3 regions of the Paenibacillus sp. GCM10027628 genome follow, and region 3 is predicted to be linked to each of the others. Evidence: riboswitches for the same ligand, from Rfam matches in the RefSeq annotation. Region 3 holds a riboswitch; each other region holds the start of a gene.
What was found. A riboswitch is a leader RNA that binds a small molecule or an ion and turns the genes downstream of it on or off. The one in region 3 is predicted to bind cyclic di-AMP.
Positions count from the first base shown of each region.

Region 1: another riboswitch for cyclic di-AMP. It lies ahead of ACFQZT_RS16400 (APC family permease); the one in region 3 lies ahead of ACFQZT_RS27075 (CAP domain-containing protein).
Region 2: another riboswitch for cyclic di-AMP. It lies ahead of ACFQZT_RS18400 (stalk domain-containing protein); the one in region 3 lies ahead of ACFQZT_RS27075 (CAP domain-containing protein).

Region 1 is NZ_JBHTHA010000017.1:177,060-184,520, reverse strand. It holds gene ACFQZT_RS16425 (carbohydrate ABC transporter permease) at 1-720, shown strand, start outside; gene ACFQZT_RS16420 (trans-sulfuration enzyme family protein) at 766-1,920, shown strand; gene ACFQZT_RS16415 (FadR/GntR family transcriptional regulator) at 2,014-2,703, opposite strand; gene ACFQZT_RS16410 (EcsC family protein) at 2,842-3,609, shown strand; gene ACFQZT_RS16405 (NAD(P)/FAD-dependent oxidoreductase) at 3,715-4,944, shown strand; cyclic di-AMP (ydaO/yuaA leader) riboswitch at 5,121-5,271, shown strand; gene ACFQZT_RS16400 (APC family permease) at 5,367-7,202, shown strand; gene ACFQZT_RS16395 (YqkE family protein) at 7,269-7,461, shown strand, end outside.
Region 2 is NZ_JBHTHA010000025.1:14,710-22,170, reverse strand. It holds gene ACFQZT_RS18420 (response regulator) at 1-451, opposite strand, end outside; gene ACFQZT_RS18415 (sensor histidine kinase) at 464-1,546, opposite strand; gene liaF (cell wall-active antibiotics response protein LiaF) at 1,562-2,224, opposite strand; gene ACFQZT_RS18405 (PspA/IM30 family protein) at 2,461-3,147, opposite strand; cyclic di-AMP (ydaO/yuaA leader) riboswitch at 3,376-3,527, shown strand; gene ACFQZT_RS18400 (stalk domain-containing protein) at 3,532-4,323, shown strand; gene ACFQZT_RS18395 (polysaccharide deacetylase family protein) at 4,702-5,406, shown strand; gene ACFQZT_RS18390 (hypothetical protein) at 5,411-5,779, shown strand; gene ACFQZT_RS18385 (GNAT family N-acetyltransferase) at 5,754-6,944, opposite strand; gene ACFQZT_RS18380 (dihydroorotate dehydrogenase) at 7,080-7,178, shown strand; gene ACFQZT_RS18375 (hypothetical protein) at 7,226-7,351, shown strand; gene ACFQZT_RS18370 (molybdopterin molybdotransferase MoeA) at 7,435-7,461, opposite strand, start outside.
Region 3 is NZ_JBHTHA010000043.1:50,438-57,898, forward strand. It holds gene ACFQZT_RS27070 (alpha/beta hydrolase) at 123-1,229, shown strand; gene ACFQZT_RS27075 (CAP domain-containing protein) at 1,307-1,948, opposite strand; cyclic di-AMP (ydaO/yuaA leader) riboswitch at 1,957-2,092, opposite strand; gene ACFQZT_RS27080 (SET domain-containing protein) at 2,522-3,130, shown strand; gene ACFQZT_RS27085 (ATP-binding cassette domain-containing protein) at 3,094-5,235, opposite strand; gene ACFQZT_RS27090 (response regulator transcription factor) at 5,346-6,053, opposite strand; gene ACFQZT_RS27095 (EAL domain-containing protein) at 6,354-7,461, shown strand, end outside.

The DNA.
Region 1 (7,461 bases), on a different contig from region 3:
AAAGAAATTTTCAAAATGCCGCTGGAATATTGGCCATCGACGGTATCTTTCGAAAACTACATTCATATCTTCAAAATTTCCAATTTTCACATCTATATCATCAACAGTCTAACTGTCTCTCTTGCATCAGCCTTTACGGTGCTTCTCATCACAACGCTTAGCGCTTACGTATTGGCACGTTATAAATTTAAGGGCGGTCCGCACATTATGTTCGCTTTTTTCATGACGCAGATGATTCCGGCCTTTATAGGTTTCGCTCCTTTGTATGTCATGATGTCGAAATTTGGACTGCTTAATCAGTTATACTCGCTTATTATTTTGTACACGGCCGGACTCATTCCGTTCTGCACGATTATGCTCCGCGGTTTTTTTCAACGCATTCCTGCCAGTTTGGAAGAAGCGGCTATGATCGACGGTTGCTCCAGGCTATCGGCGCTGTACCGTATTATTATGCCGGTCATGCTGCCGGGGATTGCGGCAACTTTCATTTTTGCTTTTGTACAGAATTGGAATGAACTGTTCATGTCGATTATGTTTATCGATAAAGAATCAGCCAAAACGATACCGGTTGCCATGAACGGTTTCATTACAAAATTTAATATCGACTGGGGCCCCATGTCTGCAGGAGCGGTATTATCGGTCGTTCCAACCGTTATTATTTTTGCGCTCTGTCAGCGATTAATAGTCGCAGGTTTAACGCAAGGCGCCGAAAAAGGATAAATAGAAAAAGTCATAGATTGTCATAAGGAGAAGGTGGAGAACCGCATGCGAGATTTTCAAACTTACAGCCACGAGACCATCGTCACGCACGACCTGCATGATCAACGCCATTATGGCGCTGTCACGCATCCGATTTATCAAAACAGTCTATTTACGTTTCAGACACATGAAGAGCTGGAAAAGGCGCTTGACTATGAAGTAGGCAGTATGATTTACACCCGCGGCAACAATCCGACGGTACAAGCTCTGGAAGAGCGATTGGCCGCACTGGAGGGCGGAGAGCGAGCCAGATGCTTTGCTTCCGGTATGGCGGCGATTGCAGCTGCGATTCTATCGACTGTGCAGGCGGGAGACCATATTATCTGTGTGGACGGCAGTTACGGACCTGCCAAAAGATTAATGGAAGATTATCTGGTGAAATTTCAGATTGAGACGACTTTCGTTGACGGAAAAGACATGGAACAAATCCGGAATGCCGTACGGCCGAATACTCGTTTGTTTTACTTGGAAAGCCCGACAAGCTTCTTATTTGAATTGCAGGATTTGAGACAATGCGCTGAACTTGCGAAAAAGGTCGGTGCAAAGACGATTATTGACGGCACATGGGCAAGTCCCATTTTTCAGAGCCCGCTTACATTGGGGATAGATTTGGTTGTGCATTCGATGACGAAGTATATTTCCGGTCATAGCGATCTGATAGGGGGCGTCGTAATTGGCGCTAAACAACATATGGATCAACTGTTCCGAGAGGAGTTCCAGCTCATCGGGGGAATCCTTCATCCGCAAAGCGCCGCTTTGTTTTTGCGCGGCCTGCGCACCTTGCCGCTGAGGATGCATAAACTTCATGAAAATGGATTGAAGGTGGCCCAGTACCTGGAAACCCAGGCGTCTATTACTAAAATTAACCATCCAGGTCTAATCAGCCACCCGCAGCATGAACTGTATCGCGCGCAAATGTCGGGCTGCGGAAGCCTCTTTTCCTTCGAAACGGACATGTCGATGGAGCGCATGCGATCCTGGGCGAATAAGCTGCAGTACTTCCGCAAAGGGGTGAGCTGGGGTGGCTTTGAAAGTTTAGTGTTCATGCGTAATCAACCGGGTGGTCGGGTTATCGTCCGATTGTATGCAGGACTAGAGGAGCCGGATGATCTCATCAACGATTTGAAGCAGGCATTTGCTTCCATAGGCGCTAATCATTAACGAGTAAACTGGAACGAAAACCCCCTCAGGCTCCTGTGGCCACGAGGGGGTTTTGTCATATTTTATGAGGTTACGAACGGGATTTTCCGCTCGTTACTGCATCGGAACATTGAGGATAGCGGCTTCTATGGCATCCATCAATTGATGAAAAGTTGACATCGCTTTATCTTTATCACGGTCGGCAATGGCTTGGGCAATTATCGGGTGGAAGGGAAATGTATCTTCGAAAAGCCGCTCTTGACCGAGAGGAGCGCGTACCCAGAACTTCTCGAAGAAAGTGGACAACGATAAGATGATGCTTTGCAGCACCAAGTTTCCGGATGCTTCATAAATGGTCTTGTGGAAGTTCCTATCTGCAGCCGTCGTAATTTCAATTACTTCATAATTGCTCCGAATTTCATCCAAGTAAAGCATCATACTCTGAATCTGCTCATCCGATGCATGCTCGGTAGCGAGCTCAACAGCCAATCCTTCTAACGCTCTGCGAACTTGGCACGCTTGAATCATGAATGTTTTTTCATCTTCTACATCAATTTTCATCGAGAAGCGGTAAGACGAAGGATCATCGACATAAATCCCTTTTCCATTCTGGATTTTGACAAAATCCATCGCTTCCAGCGACCGAAGGGCTTCTCGAATCGAGGTTCGGCTAACGCCTAGCAATTGAACGATTTCTTCAATTGGCGGCAGCTTGTCCCCTTTTTGCAATCCGGACTTCCGTATATATTCAATAATTTCTTGTGCAGCAATTTCATGCAATTGCAGCTTTTTGATTTTACGCACTTTTAAGCCTCCCGATAAACTACTATAGGACTATATTATAGCATGATTGCAGGATGAAGAGATACATGGCAACATTTTGTGCACAGGCTTCACGTATACTATACTAACTTTAAGAAAAAAGTTGACGGTGGTGGCCTGATGGAACCCGAGTATACGCTATATGAACAGCAAACGATCAAGCAATTGAAACGTTGGGAAATTAAGCTTCAAAAGGCGCCAGGCTTAATAGAAAAGGCGTCGAAATCCGTGCAAACCCGCATTAACAACCTCATTCCGGATAAAGTCCATAAGACGATCACCGGAGCGGTCAAAGGCATCGTTCAGACTACATTGTTCGGTATGGATTACATGCCGAAGAATGAGCCTCTTCGAGGTGCAACATTGGCGGACAGTGATGCTAGGGCTGAAGAACTGCTGTCTCTCTATAAAAAAATCGCGGCTGCCGAAGGGGCGGGTACCGGAGCAGGCGGTATTTTGCTCGGCTTGGCGGACTTTCCGATTTTGATCGGCATCAAAATGAAATTTCTGTTTGAATTGGCGCACGCTTACGGCTATTCCACAAAGGATTACCGCGAGCGGCTGTTTATTCTGTATGTTTTTCAGCTTGCCTTCTCCAGTGCGAACAAGAAGCCGGAGCTCTTGGAGACGATTCGCAATTGGAACAAAGTTGCAAGCGCCTTTCCGCCGGCTGCGTCCTACATGGATCAGGTCGATTGGCAGCAGCTTCAGCAGGAATACCGCGATACGATCGATTTCCGGAAAATGCTGCAGCTCGTTCCAGGCATCGGGGCGGTAGTAGGCGCTTGGGCGAACTACGGTCTGCTGGAGGAACTTGGAGTGACAGGCATGAACTGCTTCCGCATACGCAGGCTGTGTGACAAAGCGGAGATTAGCATTTGGACATAAATTCGTCATATTTATCGTGTTTTTTTGTGAAAACAAGAATATGATAAAGATGTAAGTGATTTATTTCACAAACTTTAAAGAGAGAAAATCGGAGGAGAGGATCTCATGAGCAAACCGAAAGTAGTCATTTTAGGCGCAGGTTACGGTGGACTTGTCACAACGATCAGGCTTCAGAAGAAGATCAGATTCGACGAACTGGATGTGACGCTCGTTAACAAGCATGATTATCACTACATCACCACGCATCTGCATATGCCGGCGGCGGGTACTGACCATCATGACAACGCCCGCGTTGAGATTTCAGAACTGATCGACGAGCACAAAGTGCGTTTCGTGAAATCGACTGTGGAACAGATTTTGCCTGATGAGAAGAAGGTAGTGCTCGGTGACGAAATCCTCTCCTACGATTACTTGGTTGTCGGGCTGGGAAGCGAGACCGAGACGTTCGGCATTCCGGGTCTGAAAGAATATGCAATGTCGATCAAGAGCATTAATAGCGTGCGGTTCATCCGCCAGCACATCGAATATATGTTTGCGAAATATAAGATGCAGCCGCATCGCCAGGATTATTTGACGTTCGTGGTCGGAGGCGCTGGCTTCACTGGCACGGAGTTTGTCGGCGAGCTGGCGGACCACATTCCCGTGTTGAGCAGAACCTACGACGTCGACCCGGCGAGTGTGAAAATCTTCAATGTCGAAGCGTCCCCATCGGCGCTGCCTCCAGGCTTACCAAGCGATCTCGTCGAATATGGAATGGACGTGATGCGTAGAAAAGGTGTGCAGTACAAATTAGCGACCCCGATTAAGGAATGTACACCGGAGGGTGTCATTCTAGGCAACGGAGAGTTCATACGTTCAGCGACGGTCATTTGGTCGGGCGGCATACGCGGCAATTCGCTTTTGGAGAAAGCGGGTTTTGACGTACAGCGTGGGAGAGTGAAGGTGGACGCACATTTGCGTTCGCTTCAATATCCCGATGTGTTCATCACAGGCGATTGTTCCATCGTCACGGGCCCGGACGGCTCTCCATATCCGGCTAATGCCCAGATTGCCGTGCAGCAAGGCTACAATGCCGCGAGAAACCTTATTGCAGCCGTTCGTAACAAGCCTCTTAAGCCATTTGCATTTGATTACAAAGGGACAGTCGCCTCGCTCGGAAGAGGGGAAGCGGTCGGCTTGTTGAAAGTGAAGAAGGTCAAGGGCAAATTCGCAGCACTGCTCAAAAAAGTGATCGATGCCCGTTATCTGTTCCTCATCGGCGGGCTGCCGCTTGTATGGAAAAAGATGATTTTTAAACACAAAGTTACGACAAGAAATCATCACGTCTCAGGTTAAGGACAAAAAAATCGAGAAAGATAAACGAAAGCATCAGATAATCGAAGTAAATCAACGAATCACACGGTTGTAAGCGAATTATTGGATGAATGTGATGGCGCGGCATGCCTTTTTAACTTTATTCCCTCCTTTACTATGTTGCGATAAGAGAGTAGTATTCATTTCGTACATCACATTTGAATATTTCGCTGAATTTTCTACTTAGAAAAGCGGGGGAACCGAAGGTTTCATGGGGTGAATAAAGGTGCATGCATCTGCACCGATTAGGGCATATTTCTCGCGGCCCGAACCCGGCAGCTAACCTCGTAAGCGGTCGTGAGAAGGAGAACGCGTGTAAACACAAGGGCTATCCTTGTGTTTTTTTGCGTACTTAAGGGCAATGTAACATCAGACTATTAGATTTTATTGGGGGCTTACACAGAATGACTAGCGATTCAATCAAAAAAATTGTTTTCGGCAAACCGCTCAAGTCCAGCGAGATCGAATCCGAGAAAATGCAAGTTTGGAAGGCGCTGCCCATCCTGTCTTCGGATGCGCTCTCTTCGGTTGCTTATGGGACCGAACAAATTCTGCTGGAGCTTGCGACCGTGGGGGTTGCAGCCTTTGCTTTTTCCTTGCCGATCGCAATCTCTATCATCGCTCTCATCGCAATTCTGGTCATTAGTTACCGTCAGGTCATTGAGGCCTATCCGCAGGGCGGCGGAGCTTACATGGTTTCCAAAGAGAATTTGGGGATGATGTGGGGGCGGTTGACGGGGGTTTCTCTCCTAATCGACTATACGCTTACCGTTGCGGTTTCGATTTCAGCGGGGGTACAGGCGATAACGTCGGCTTTCCCGGTAACAGTGCCTTACATAGTCCCAATGGCGTTGCTCCTGGTGTGGCTCATGGTATGGCTGAATTTGCGCGGCACATCAGAATCAGGCACGGTTTTCGCAATTCCTACTTATTTTTTCATTCTTTGCGTGCTGCTTCTAGTTGGAAAAGGGATCTTCGATATGGTAACAGGACACGAACATACACAGCCTATCCATCTAGTCCCGAGTTCGGTGACGCATGGTTTAACCTTGTTTGTTCTCCTAAAAGCATTCTCATCGGGCTGCTCCGCTGTAACGGGAATCGAAGCGATTTCGGATGCGGTACCGCATTTCCGTACGCCTTCCGTCAAAAATGCCAAGAGAACGCTGGCCTCATTGGGAACGCTTTTGGCTATTGTTTTCGGCGGGGTGACCATGCTCAGTCTAGCTTATGGGATCGCTCCTGATCCGAACGGGCATACCTCCGTGTTGTCGATGGTGACCGAGCAAGCGTTTGGCCGCGGGACGATGTACTATGCAACACAGATCGCGACGATGCTCATCTTGACATTAGCTGCGAATACGAGCTTTAACGGGTTCCCCATCTTGGCCTCAATTATGGCTCAAGATAAAAACTTCCCGCGCATGTTTTCTTTCCGTGGAGATCGGCTTTCATTCAACTACGGTATCATTACGCTCGGGGTGCTGGCCAGCATTCTGCTTATCGTCTTCAAAGGTAAAACGGACGGACTCATTCCGTTGTATGCTATCGGTGTATTCTTGTCTTTTACACTGGCGCAAAGCGGCTTGGTTCGCAAATGGATTAGAGAGCGGAACGCGGGCTGGTGGCGTAAATTGCTCATTAATGGGTTAGGCGCTTTGGTTTCCTTCGCCGTACTTCTGATTTTCTGTTTTACAAAATTTGTGGAAGGCGCTTGGATCGTTATCGTTGTGACGCCATTGCTGCTTTGGTTAATAACGAAAATAAGCGCTCACTACGATGATGTTGCCAAACAACTGCGGATTGATATTGCGCATGATCGCGTATGTACCAAAGAATCGCTGATTATTGTTCCCGTCGCGGGAATTCACCGCGTTGTGGCCCAGTCGCTTAACTATGCGAAGTCGTTATCGCCCAATGTTATCGCCTTCTACGTATCTTTCTCGGAGGAAGAGGAAGAAGCGATGGAAGAAAAATGGAATAAATGGGATCCTGGCGTTCGCTTGGTCGTATTCAAATCCCGTTATCGAACCATCGTGAAACCGTTGGCCGAGTTTATCGAAAGAATTGATACGCACGTATCCGAAAAACAATCGATTATGGTGATTTTGCCGCAATTTATTCCTAAAAAGTGGTGGCACCGTCTGCTTCATAACCAGTCTGCGTCGCGAATCCGCTCGAAATTGCAATCGGATAAAGATATTGTCGTGGCGACAGTTCCTTATCATTTGCATGAGTAGGCATAACCGGGTTGACTTTTCCTATGGGCTCTTGAATAATGTGGGGAGAAACCGAGGTGATTAGTAATGGCCAAGAAAAAATGGTCGGCTGCAGCTCCGGATGCCACATCTCAAGATAAACCGGCAACACTTAAGGATCTGCTTAGCCCGGAAGTTTTAAGCAAGCTCAAATCGCAATCCGATGCGATGAAAGCCGAAGAGCAAGCGCGCAAGGAAGCTGCCAGGGAGCAGGCGGAGGCCGCGCGTAAAGCGGAAGAGA
Region 2 (7,461 bases), on a different contig from region 3:
CATGAGGCTCCGCCGCTGCCTTCGGCTGACGGAAGCGATTCATGATTTTGGAGGCGACTTGCGACTCAAGAATCGACTGACCTTTCGCTGCGGCTCTTATTGCCTGGGCAATTTCGGATGCCCGTGACGTTTTGAGCAAATAACTGAAAGCGCCCGCTTCGATCACGGGGTACATTTTTTCATCATCCAAAAAGCTGGTGAGGACGATTACCTTACACTCCGGATAAAGCTGCAGCAGCTTACGCGTCGTCTCAATACCGTCCATCCCTTCCATGACGAGATCCATTAACACAACATCAGGCCGATATTCTTGGGCAAGACGGATACCTTCTTGTCCATTACTCGCTTCGCCGACAACCTCGATACCGTCTTCCGTCCCTAAAACGGCCGCTAGTCCAATTCGCACCATCTCGTGGTCATCGACCAGCAGCACCTTAATATTCGCATCCAATTGTATCTCCTCCTAAGAGTTTTCTGTAGGAAAGCTTGCATCGTTAGCATAATCGTTGCCGAGAATCGGCACACGAATTTCGATGCGTGTTCCCCGGTCCGGCGCAGTGATAATATGTAAAGAACCGCCGATTTCACTGACGCGCTCTTTCATGGAAACTATTCCATAGGATGTATGCTTTTTCGCATCCAGTTCAAAACCGACACCGTCATCGCGAATCGCCAGACGGATGCCGTCGGGGCGATGCAGCAGCTTCACTTCCAACTTGTTCGCTTTGGAGTGGCGCAGCGCATTGGAAAGCGCCTCCTGAACAATACGGAACAAGTGATCTTCGATTCCCTTAGGCAGACGAATTTCATCGTCCATATCCCATGAAATCGCCATCGGCACCTTGGCCGCCAGCTCCTTCAGAAGCTCAACAAGGCCTTCGGAGAGCCGCTTGCCCTCCAGATGTACCGGCCGTAAGTGCAGCAGCAGCGCCCTCATCTCGGATTGCGCCACAGAAGCCATCTCCTCAATGAGGTGGATTTGCCGCTGCGCTTTCTCGAAATCTTTGTCCAGCGTTCGCCCGACTGCCGTCGCTGTCATCGAAATCGCAAACAGCTGCTGGCTTACAGCATCGTGGAGTTCCCGCGCCAGGCGCTGTCGTTCCTCAATAACAGCCGAGAATTTCGCTTTTTCTGCGAGCTCGGCATTGTCGTTAGAAAGCCGTTGAAGGGAGGTTACTTGTTCCTCCCACCTTTTCATAATACGGCCAAGCTGTTCCCCCAGCCGCCCGATCTCGTCTTCACCGTTTTGAAAGCCGCTGCGGGTGAACGTTCCTTTTTCAAGTAAAATCATCGTCTCCATCAAAGGTTCCAGCCTACGCGTAATGCGATTGCTGCTCCAGAATCCGTGGATGGCTCCGATGCCGATAACAACGCCAATCACCATAAGTGAGAACGTTACGCCCTCCTGCCAGTTTCGAAAAGGCTCGATCATGCCACGTGAATTGAGAAAATAAATAATGACGCCAAAAACAATCAAGCTGAAGAGGATCGATTCGCCCATGCTGCGCCATATCATATTCGTTAATTTCCGTTTATAGCCGTCCAAAGCGCGATGACCCTCCTATAACACTTTGATATTGATATCTCCTACGATGTAAGACAGAACAAGTTTCACCCGATGATCACAATTGTCATAATTGGCGGACTGCCACATGAGCTTATTCAACACGCCGCTTTCTCGCTCGCTTGCAATTTGTATTTGACCAAGGGTCACAGAGGCTGTCACGGTAACACCGATATCATCCGGCACTTTTATGTCCACATCGCCGACAACGCCTTGTAGAATTACCGTCGTTTCCTTTTGCTCCAGGATGGCCAGGGACAGGTCGATATAAGTTTCCCCGAGAATGTACCATATACTGCTGTTGCGTAAAATCCAAGGCTCCCTGCCTAGACGGACGCTATCCACCAGCTTCTGCTTTTGGATGTACGAATCATCCCTATGCACCTGCTTGGAACGAATGAAGAACAAACCGAGCGAAATCAAGACAACGGATAAAACAATCGTGATATGATTGCCAAATAAAATAACGGCCCCCACGCCTATCAATACGTAGCCTTTGCGTTCCCTGCGCGAGCGGAGTCGATGAATGCCTAGCAGAATGAGGACAACCGCAAGAATGGGAAAAAAGCCAATCGTATGATCCAGAAGCAAAAAAAGACCGGCTCCAATCAGCACTAGCGCTGTATTCCGGTTACGGTTGTTTTTGGTTTCTTCTCCCATCGTTGCACCTCCTCTGGCTGCCGTTTATCTTTCATGATTCTTTTTAAGAAACCATTTATACTTCTTACACAAAATGAGCCCGTTTTGCATCTTTCCTAGCATACCATAAGAATGGACGACCTCCAAGAAGCAAATGCTTGCGCCGCAAGGCTTGAGCATCGAAATGAAGGTCGTTTGAACTGAGAAGTGCACCTGTTTGCTTCAGTTGCGAGTCACTGTAAAATCCGCAGAAAGAACTACTTCCTGCCGCGCTTGTTCACTTCGTCGCGCTCATTACCGCGGCGATGCTGCCAGTCATGCTGCAGCTTGCCGCGCAGTGCGTGCCATTCCTGCTGAAGGTTGCCGCCGGCCTCCTTCAGCGTATCCCGCGACAGGCGGCCCGCTTCGCGGAGCCCCTGCAGCGCTTCGCGGCCGAGCTCGCGGCCGGCGACTTCCAGCTCGCGCAGCGTGTCGCGAGCGCCCTGCTCGTGCGGCCCGCCCGGCGGCTGCACGCCGTCACTGTGCGGCGCGGCCCCGCCGCCGCGCGACGCTTCTGCTGCAAGCGAAGCACGCAGCAGCCGCAGCTCCTCCGCGAGCGCGAGGACTTCGTCCTGGCAGCTCGCGTATTGCGCGCGGTAGTGCTCGCACGCCGCTTCCTCGCGCAGCTTCTCTTGCAGCGCGAGCCGTGCGAGCTCCTCCTCGCCGGCACGCATCGCCAGCTCGGCCTGCTCGCTGCGCAGTTGCGCCATCTCGTCTGCGGTCACGCTTTGCCGGCGCAGCTCGAACGCCCGCTGCAGCGCATCCTGATAGCGCTCCTCCAAGACTGCTACCTTCGATGACGATGTGCCTGCAGCTCCGCCGTTGCGCTCATGCATATCCAAACGCTCTTCCGCTTCGTTCCAAGCAGCCTCCGCCATTTTCCCGATCCGATTCAACACTTTCATCTACCGCACCCCATGTTCCATTTATTTTAAAATCGTTGCCTTGCGAATGAGTAATTGCCGTTGACTCCACTCTCGCTGCCGACCTTTGCTTCCTTCATGCTACTATCGTAAACCAAAGCCAACGAGGTCAAAACGGACCCGCGACTGTTTTTCAACCTAGACCAAGGTCCAGTATCCACTCTGGGTTCCCACATTTTGGTCGTTGTTTCATTGAAGCCGATAGTGCTAAACTATTTGAAGCCGAGTCCGGCGCACAGACAAAGTGCCGGTACGGGGGACGATTTACTTGGGGTGAATATTTGCTGATTCTTGAAGCAGACTAGGGAGAACCTTCTTCCCGAACCCGTCAACTAACCTCGGAGGCTCATGAAGGAGGAATACCAATTGAATAGAGTAGCCAAAGGGCTAACGAGCCTTGCTGTGTTCGCCACAGTCTTGGTAGGAGGCTTTATTTCACCATTTTCGGCACATGCGGCTGAAATGGACGTGAAAGTTCAAGTTAACGATGATCTTATCCATTTTCCGGATGCACAGCCTTTTATCGATACGAATCACACAACGCAGGTCCCGATTCGCTTTGTAACCGAGAAACTTGGATATGCCCTTCAGTGGCAAAAAGAAGGAGACCAGATCAAGGTCACTTTGAATAATGAGAAACACACGATCACGTTGACTTCAGGACAAAAAGAAGCAAAAATTGATAATGCCTCTGTGGAGATGGAATCTCACGCTGAATACCAGGACGGCCGCGTATATGTGCCACTTCGCTTTATATCCGAAGCTTCCAGTATTCCTGTTCAGTGGGACTCCGGCAGTAAGCTTGCTATCTTGAGCAAAGACGGCAATCATCACGCTCCCGACTACGAACAGTTTGATGCGACTGCCTATTCAGCTGATCCTTCCGAAAACGGCGGTTTTGGCGCTGTGGACTATCTTGGTAATCCTCTAGCGCTTGGCACGGTTGCGGTTGATCCTAACGTAATCCCGCTCGGTTCCAAGCTTTATATCGAAGGCTATAGCTTTAACGGTCTGCCAGCTGGCGGAATGTATGCTTACGCCACGGATATAGGCGGTTCTGTAAAAGGGAATCATCTTGACATTTTCATTCCCGGTTCCAAGGAATCCTTGAAACAATTTGGCATTCAATCCATTAAGGTCTATCGGGTATCGAACTAAAGGTTCCATGCAAAAAAAGCTGAACGCTGGAGATTTCACTCTTCAACGCTCAGCTTTTTTTACTAGTTAATGTTTAAATCCTTTACAGAACAAAAACGTTAGGAATACCCTTTCTATGAAATTCTGGGCATGCTTAAAAAATGGAGACAAACGTACTGAAACGTTGCTCCCAAGGATCATGGGTCCAATTTTTTATATTTTTCATCTTTCCAGACGAGAAGATGGCGGATTGACAAAGACGACCTGGCTATTAGCCAGGTTTTTCTCATATGAACTTTTGAAACCTTCCCATATTTAACATTCTCCGCCTGCGTATAGGTTTCATTTGCAATCCAGAAACTAGCCTTTATCTGCACGATTTCTGGAGGTACGGAACCCATGCGCAAACCGGTATCCAAGTTTTTGACTTTCATTCAACTCGTTGTTCTCCTTCTATTTTCAACAGCAGCCATGCCTGTTCCCCAAAGCAAAGTTGTTTGGAATGTGGCAACGAACCAAAAACTTGTCGCTCTAACTTTTGATGACGGCCCGAATCCCGTCTACACCCCTCAAGTGCTTGACGTGCTTAAGCAGTACGATGCCAAAGCAACATTTTTCGTGCTGGGCAAACGTGTGCAGATGTACCCTCAAATTGCGATTCGCGAAGTGAACGAAGGCCATGAGATTGCCAACCATACGTATGACCATCATTTTCTCAAACACGTCAGCCCGGAAAAGCTGAAGGAAGAAATTGAACAGACGCAGGAGATCATTTTTGACATTACCGAACAAACGCCCCATGTGTTCCGTCCGCCTGGAGGTTTCTACAACCAATCGCTTTTGGAGCTGGCCAAGCAGGATCGTTTCACAGTGGTCATGTGGTCATGGTACCAAGACACCAAAGACTGGAAGAAGCCGGGAGTTCAAAAAATCGTCCAATCCGTCTTGAACAACATTCACAACGGCGACATCATTTTGTTCCATGATTTAGAGGGAGATTGTACGCAGACTGTGGAAGCCTTGAAAATCGTACTGCCTGAACTTAAGAAACTAGGCTATCAATTTCTGACCGTGACGGATTTGATTTCGAGGATGAACAAGTAACAGAATGACAGTGCTCAAAATAGGAACAATCGCCTTATTCGCTTTCTTCCAATGGATGTATAGCTCAATCCAGCCGGAAAGACCGATTACGGAGTTGTCATATGTTGAAGTTTTCCAACCGTCCACCGAACGCGTCATCTTGCGTTTCCCCTGCACGGAGCAGGTCCGGCATGAGACGACAGCTTGGCTCAAGTCAATCACTTCGCTATCAGGCCGGTTTACAATTGAACCGCCAAAAGACGGCCTTGTGGTCCATGTCCCACTGAAGCCGCCTCTATCCTTTTCCCACTTCCATTTCAGCCATAACCTGAAGCCGTTTCTCAAACAATACCACTTACTTCCGTATCTTAAAAGAAGTCAGCCAGATAAGTAGTCCTATTCGGAACAGCCTTTTCCAACATATGAATAAGCTCAGGAGCCCCTTCTAACCGATCGACCTGGGCTAAAAAGCTTGCTTTCTGATAACCCATCAGGAGTGTGGTCAGGGTTTGAATGGAGCAGCTGAGAATCTCAGTTTCAGAAGGTATCTCTCCTTCGGCAAGCTTCCTAACACGTGCTGTCTTGCCTTTTTCAGCAAATTCCAAACGAAATACGCCATGATTCCAATCCGCATGAGAATCCGATATGCGCAAGCACAAGGGTTCTGCTGATTCTCGGACTTTAAACGAATATTGCGATAGAAACTTTTCCACATCTACAATTCGAGCCGAAAAATATGTAATCTTCTCCTGCTTGAACTTCGGATCATGCGTCAGGAAGGGCAGTGCGTCGTCAATTGGTGCATTCAACTCTACCTTGTCGATCATAGAATCATGATCTGCAATGAATTTCCACAAACCGCGCCTCGCTTCCTCGTCCAAAAACACCATTTCGTGAATCGTCGCCACTTTGTCTTTGACCTGATAGAAAACATAGCCTTTATGCTCCCCCTGCGGGTTGCAGTAGATGGCAACCGTCCCCTTTTTGAACCTGAAGTAGCGCTCTTTCCACCAAAATTCATCCCGCACCAACATCCCGTTGAAGCGGATCGCATACGCTTCGTATATCGGATGAAGAAGCTCCCAGTCTTTAGCGACGCGTACTATTCGGCTGCCTTCCGCCGCTTGGAACTCAGGCAGTTTATCCGAGGGAATCTCGTACTTCAAATATTCTACATACACTTCCCACCCGTATTTGCGATAAAACTCAAACTTGAAAGGCGCCAGGAAAGACACCGTTTGACCCGCTTCTTTCATTGTTTTCAGCGATTGACTCAAAAGCTGGCCAACCATGCCATTCCTGCGGTACTCAGGCCATGTAGCCACACCGGCAATGCCGCCCATAGCGAAGCTCTTGCCGCCAAGCCAGGTATGGAAAGGAAGAATCGTTAGTTTGGCAGCCAAAGCGCCATCGACAAAATATCCCCAGACTTGGTTCGGATCCGTCCAGCCAATCCGTTCAGCCTTTTCCTCGGGTGTCAACTCAAATTGAAAAGCAAATTCGGACAGCGAGAAGCTCTCCGAGAGCTCCTCCTGCCGTAATCTACGAATTTCGTTCATTCATGTCACCTCTTCTTCAATAACTCAATTTTTTCCAAACAGGATTGTTAAATCTGCAGGGAAGGGCAAACGTCCAATCAGCGAATGTCACCTAGACATATGCTGTATTAGAACTCTCGGAAAGGGGGATGACCCATGAGTGGAGCAGTTGGATACGGCATGACATCTGCAGGTGCCATTCTTGTTCTGTTTATTTTGTTGGTCATTATCACACGCGGAATTTTCCCTTACTAATAGTAAAAACCCTCATCGAAAAAAACGAATAAAGGGAGGGAACACTTTTGTCATATGCAGCAGGCTATGGTTGCGGTTGCGGGACTCCTGTAGGCGGCGGACTTTGGACTTCAGCAGGTACGATCCTGGTACTTTACGTCTTACTAGTTATCATTCTTCGCACGTTCATCTAATGTATCATCTCCCATCGTGATAACAACATTGGGCCAGCCCTTTAAGCTTCTTCAGAAGCGCTAAAGGCTGGCTTTTTTCATTGTTATACAACACCTGTTCGATACACGAC
Region 3 (7,461 bases):
GGTGTTCCGTATACAGGAACAATTGTATTGTTGGAGTCGACAATTGCCTATTATTATACATACATAAGAGCTCTTATCCAATCAAGTTTCGGTAAAAAACAGAGAGACGGGAGAAGTGAATCATGGATAATAAAGAACCGTATGCAACATTAGTTTCGCTCCTTGAAGAAAATGCCGTCGTCGTCAAGAGGAACAACTACGATTACGTGGTCAAACCGATTCCCGATTCGGACGCCGAGGGGCAATTAGACCCGCGGGTGCACCGTGTCCAGCAACAACAGGCCGAAGCTATGGCATCTGCGGATAGGCCGATCTTCGATCCTTCCGATATACCGAACTTTGTAAAAACGATGAGGGCTGTATTTGGATGGAAGAACGACGACGTTACCCGGTCCGAAATTGCAACCGTTTATAAGACCATAGATGGAACGAACGGCCCGATTCCGCTGCGGATATATACGCCTGCTCGGGAAGGAAGAATGCCGGCGGTTGTGTTCTTTCATGGCGGAGGCTTTCTTGCGGGAACTGTCGGTGTGGTCGAGAATCCATGCAAAGCTTTGGCCGAAAAGGCGGGGGCCGTCGTGGTCTCAGTCGATTATCGGCTTGCGCCCGAGCATGCGTTTCCTGCCGGTCTTACGGATTGCTTTGAGTCCGTTCAATGGGTATACGAACATGCCGGGGAAATCGGTGTGAATCCGCAGCAAATCGCAGTATCCGGTGACAGTGCGGGCGGCAATTTGGCCACAGTTTGCGCCTTGATGGACCGAGACAAAGGAACGGGCATGATTCAATATCAGGCCCTTATCTACCCGACTGTGAATATGGTCGGCGTCGAAACGGAAGATTTCAAATGGAGCCTGGATGAATACGATATTCGCAATCACCATGAGCTTATTGTCGCGGGAGTTAAAGGGTTGGGTGGAATGGGCAATCTGATTCTCGATCTGTACTTGCAAAATAATGCGGAGCCGACGGACCCTTATGTCGCTCCATTATTGGCGGAACATTTAAGCGGTATGCCGGAAACGTTGATCGTAACGGCGGAATATGATTACTTAAGGCTGGAATGTGAATCTTACGCCCGTAAGCTCTCACGCTCTGGCGTCTCAACGAAGCTGATTCAGTACAACGGCATGGATCATGCGTTTCTGGATAAGACCGGGTTATATCCGCAGGCGGAAGATTGCGTGAATGAAATCGCCAAAGAAATGAAACGTATATTCTCATAAATCCATAAATATAAGAAGCGGCCACAACCCTGAGTAAATCGGGAAGTGACCGCTGTTTTTGTATTGTGATAAATCTATTAATTGCTAATGAATTCTTGCACCCATTCGTTATTGTAGAAGCTGACACCGATCTTCGTGTAGTTCGGGCTTAAAATGTTTTCTCGATGTCCAGTGCTGTTCATCCACGCCTGCATGACTTCTTGTGGCGTTTTTTGTCCCATGGCAATGTTTTCACCCGCGTAGCCGTACTGGATGCCATACGAGGTCATCATGTCAAATGGAGATCCGTAAGTTGGCGAAGTATGATCGAAGTAATGGTTGTTGTACATATCTTTGGCCTTATCCAGCGCCATAACAGATAAAGATTTGTCCATAGTTAGCGGGTTCAGCCCAGCCTTGGCGCGTTCCTGGTTCACTAAGGAAACCACTTGATCGGCGTAAGACGACTGACTGTTTACGTTGTTCGTAGGCGGTGTTCCATTAGAAGTATGGCCAGGAACGTTCAGAATCATGCCAGGCCAGATGATATTCGGGTTGGCAACTTGTGGATTCTGTGCGATTAAGGAGCTCAGCGAAATCCCCTGTTTTTGTGAAATAGTCCACATCGTATCTTGGCTTTTTACTGTATACGTGGCGGCGGAGGCTGCTGATGCTGCTCCAGAACCTGCGATTAACCCTAGTGTAAGTAGACCTGGTAGTACAATTTTCTTGAAATGCATGTGAAAAATCCTCCCTTTTTTATGGCCTGCGAGGTTAGCTGTCGGGTTCGGGTCAAAGAGTAATCACCCTGCCAATTTATTGGCTTCACCCCAAGGAATGGTTCCCCCGCGCTTCTCAAGAAGAAGCTTCGGCCGATTATTGGTTGCTCAGATAAGCGGCAGGACCTACTGCCCTTCTGAGGTGAGTTCTATTCTAACATAAGAATTAGACCGGTTCGTCCCTCAATTATTTCCATACTGAAGGATCCGTTGAAAATAAAGGACAAGACGGATTTTAAACTAATCTGCCGATACGGTGCTTCTCGGAGGATATTCTTCTGATCGAATCTGGAATGATGTTATTCAGCGTTACAAACGTAAAAGTAAAATGAAACCGAATGAATAGCGATGTTTTCCATCGTTATTGATTTGAACTGGGCAGATGCGATACCTACTTTCCTCCTAAGAACCTGACGGTTTTTCCTGGGGAATCATCTTTTGAAACGATAAACTTTCCAGCAAAAGCAGGAATTTACATGCCAATCCATAATATATCTACAAATATAACCATTATTCGACAGGGAGTGTACGATCATGATGCATCCGCATACGGAGCTGCGTTACATCGATGACAAGATCGGTTTCGGGGTTTTCGCGACACAGTTCATACCCAAAGGCACATTAACATGGGCTTTGGATGATTTGGATCAGATATTGGAGCCGGAGGTTGTTGAGTCGCTCGATCAGGATCGAAAAAAGCTGGTTCTGAAATATTCTTACCGGAATCAGGACGGGAAATATATCCTTTGCTGGGACAATGGCCGATACGTCAATCACAGTTTCCATGCGAATTGTATTGGGACTGCTTACGAAGTCGAGATTGCCATCCGAGATATATTTCCCGGAGAACAGCTGACGGATGATTACGGGTCGCTGAACGTGGACGAACCGTTCGAATGCTTCCGGGAGGAAGGGACTGATCGAACGAGAGTCAATCCGGGCGACTTGCTTGAATATGCAGATGTCTGGGATGCTCAGGCATTGGAGGCTTTTCGCTATTATCAACAAGTGGAGCAGCCGCTTGCCCACCTGATTCGGCCGGAATTCAGGGAAAAGGTGAGAATCGCAGCGCAGGAACATATTCTGGTTGATTCCATCCGTAACATTTATTTCGACCGCGCATCCAGTAAAGCGGCTAGATGAGGCGCTTTCTTAAGTAAGGCTTGAAAAAATTCTTGCTGCAAGGTAACGAAAACGACCGGAGTCAGCGTACAAATCGTAGCGGTGCGGGGAATATTGTGAAGCAAAGCCATTTCCCCGAAAAAATCACCGTCAGACAGTTGGGCTACCCGATGATTGTCGCCGCTACGATCTTTTTTCAAAACCTCAACTTTACCGCGCACGATGATATAGAATTTATCGCCCAAATCTCCCTCATGAATAATTGTCCGCTCTTTAGCATAGGATTCGGTTGCAAAAAAATGAGAAATCTCCTCTAAAAACGAAAGATCCATATCGGAGAAAATCGGAAATAACTGAAGCCGTTCGGCACTAACTTCGACATGGAACCCGTCTTCACTGATCTCAAAACCGGTTTGTTTTTGCCAAGATTGCTTATAACGCCCTTCCGGGCGCTTCAGCAATTGTTTGTGTGTGCCTTGTTCCGCAATTTGACCCTGATGAAGAACATAGATGCAATCCGCATGTTCGGCCGAAGCGAGCCGGTGAGTAACGGAGATGACAGTCCGCGCGGCTGAAATGCGTTGTAAAGTTTGGTTAATCGCCGCTTCTGTAGCCGGATCTAGTGCAGAAGTCGCTTCATCGAGTATAAGTATGGCCGGATTGCGTATGATGGCACGGGCGATCGCAACTCGCTGTCGTTGCCCCCCTGAAAGTCGCCCCCCTCGCTCGCCGACGTCCGTCTCGTATCCATCCGGAAGCGTCATGATGAAATCATGTATTTCAGCCAAACGTGCAGCTTGAGTGACTTCTTCGTCGCTTGCCCCGGGTTTGCCAAGACGAATGTTTTCCTTAATGGAAGCTCGGAAAAGAAGACTTTCCTGAAAGACAATGCCGATTTGCGATCGGAAGGACTGCAGATTAAATTTGCGTATGTCTGTCCCATCCAAGCATACAGCCCCTTGCTCTGGATCGTAAAAACGCATCAGCAGATTAATAATCGTACTTTTTCCCGATCCGCTGGCTCCCACAAAAGCGGCATAGGTTCCCTTAGGAATTCGTATACTAATCTCATTCAAACTTCGTTGTTCCGGTGTATAAGCAAAGGTGACTTCCCGGAATTCAATCTCACGCTCAAAAAATACGGAAGGATCGGCAAGCTCGTTGCTGGATACGGTTGGTTGCTCATCCCAAATCTCGCGGATTCTTTGCATACCGGACGTAGCTTGAATAAACTGAGGAGCAAGCCAGGTAATGGCTGCAACCAGATAGCTCAAGCTAATTAGAATGGTGCTGAAAGCAAGTAAAGAACCGATGGAGAGGATGCCAAAGAAAGCGAGAATCGATCCCGCGCAAATGGTCATGAGGTTAAGAATCATGGTACCCATATTTGTGGTACGATCGATGAGGAAATTTAAAAAACTGGAGCGGGCAGATAAATCGCTATAATTGTTCATTCGCGCATGAAAACGTTGTATGAATAAAGGCTGAAGGCCAAATGCCTTAATGACCGGCTGAGCGCTTACATTTTCCTGGACGGTTGTGGCGATGTTCGCTTGTTCTTCTTTTAGTTGATAGCTGGCATCGTATGCTTTTTGGCCAAACCATTTGGGTCCAATCAGACAAAGCGGCAATCCAATGACGGCGAGCAGCGCAAGTTGCCATTGCAGGATAAATAGCACAGCAACATTCATTATTAGACCAAAAATGGACAACAATGCATAGGGGATTAGCATAATAAAGGTATCCACGGAAATGAGATCGTTATTAAACCTGGAAACGATATCGCCTCCGTTGATGCGATGATAAAAATCAGTGGCTAAACTTTGTAACTTTTCGAAAAGCTTCTTATAGTAATCAGTAACGATGCGGGAGCCTAGACGTGCAAACATGCGATCTCGGTTGATGCCGATTATCACTGAAGCCATCGCGCAGGCAACCAACGCGCAGAGTATAGCAATAAGCAGCGTGTAATGATGCGGAACAATTGCAAAATCAATAATAAATTTGAAGCTAAGCGGCATGAAGGTTTCGTAAGCCAACTCTACGAGTATCGCTATGAATAGCAGGAAAGTCTTTAATTTGTATTGTAAAAAAGAGGAGATTACGTAACGAACAAAGGAAAACATAGAATACCTCCTGTTGAAATGAATCCAAAGATTGGGATTTCTCTATCTTAACACAAAAATACAGCCCTGCTCCAAAAGAGAGGGCTGTATTTTCGCGCTGCGAAGCGCTATCATTTAACGAATTTATACCCCACACCCCATACGGTTTTAATAAATTGGGGTTCTTTGGGGTTTTCTTCAATTTTTCTTCGCAAATTCGTAATATGTACGTCGATGGATCGGTCATTGATAAAGGAATCGTAGCCTCGGAGCGCGTTGATGAGTTCTTCTCGGCGAAATACACGCTGTGGATGCTCGTACAATAACCGCATGAGTTCAAATTCGGAGAATGTCATCTCAACGGCTTCGCCTTGTTTATACAGCATCCTTGTCTCCAGATTCATTTCCAAGTCATTCTTGTAAGTTGGTTGTACGGGCAGTGGGGCGGCTCCGACAGCAGCGGCAACAGCGGCAGCCTGCTTGGATCGGCGCAATACGGCCAAAATGCGAGCCTTCATTTCATGCATACTAAACGGCTTGCACAAATAATCATCGGCGCCTACAGTGAAAGCTTCAACCTTTTCGCTTACCTTAGCGTTGCTGGAAATGATGATGATCGGAACTTCCGTTATTTGACGAAGAGAATTGCATAGATCCGTTCCTTCAAAATCGGGGAGCATGAGGTCGAGTAAGATGACTTCCGGTTCGAATGCCTTCATCGCAGCAATACCATCTTGCCCGTTATGTGTACGCTGTACATGGAAGCCCTCTTCGGACAGATACATGCAAATCATTTCACCGATGATATCATCGTCCTCGATTAATAGAACTTTTACCATTTAGATTCCCCCAGAATCGTTCTTTCTCACAAACTATTAGTTCTATTTAAACGGTAAACGCTAACATTTTGCTCATAATTCTATTATACTGGGTCGAATTTTAAGAGTAAATCGCTTAAAATGTGTATTTTTTCACATTTACACGCCAAGTATTAGCAATTTATTAGCCGGTTGACTTAGAAGAATTAATAGATAATCTGGTAAGAACCTAATAATTGGAAAGTATGATTGCATTAGTATGATCAACAGGGCGAAGATCGTGGACAGATGAAACTGCGTGTTAGGAGGGACAATGTGCTAATGGGATCGATACATCAATATGGAGTTCTTCTTGTGGGTCTCTCAGGCCGCGATAATGAGATGGCGAAATCATTATTCGAGCGGGATTCACAGTTTGTCGTTACCGGACTGGCCGCCAATGGGGAAGAAGCATTGGCATGTATCGCAGCATGTAGGCCGGATGTGGTCATCGTTGATCTAGACATGGCGGAGATGGGAAGCTTGGACACCATTCATGCGATCATTAGTCATTGCCCTATTCCTGTCGTTACGTTAAGCGCGAATACGGCCGAAAGTTCCATGCACACGATTCAAGCCATGCGGATTGGCGCTGTAGATTATTTTCACAAAGATATCCTGTTTCATGAACCGGCTTCTTCCGAAATATCGGCGTACTTCTTGCAGCGGTGTGTGATCGCGATTCAGAACGGTTTACACGGCGTATATGTGCCAATTGCGAATCAACAGATTCTAAAACGAATGGAGCTTGAAGCTAGCTTGCGAAGAGCGATCCATCAACAGGAGTTCCATCTGGTCTATCAACCCATTGTCGATTCCCATACGGGGCACATTGTAGGTCTGGAATGTCTGATCCGTTGGCTGCACCCGCAGCTTGGCTATGTCTCCCCTGCAGACTTTATTCCCATTGCTGAGGAAACCGGTCTCATCCATGAGATTGGGGAATGGGTGCTGAAGGAAGCGTGCCGGCAAAATTACCTTTGGCAAAATGCCGGATTGCCTAAATTGTCGGTCGCTGTCAATTTATCCAGCCGCCAGTTCAAAGACTCGCGGCTTAGCAAGAGGGTTCAAAAAATTCTGGAGGAAACGGGACTGCCGCCCCAATACTTGGAACTGGAAATTACCGAGAGCATGAGTATGGATGTCAAAGCCGCATCGGGTGCCCTGAATGAGCTGAAGAAGCTGGGGGTTAAGGTGGCCATGGACGACTTCGGCACGGGATACAGTTCACTGGGCTATCTCAAAGATTTCCCTATTGATAAGATGAAGATTGACCAGACATTCATTAAAGGATTGAAGCATGGTCACGTTAACGCAGCTATTGTCCATACGATGATCGCTATGGCGCATAAATTGAATCTTCTAGTTGTAGCCGAAGGGGTTGAGACGG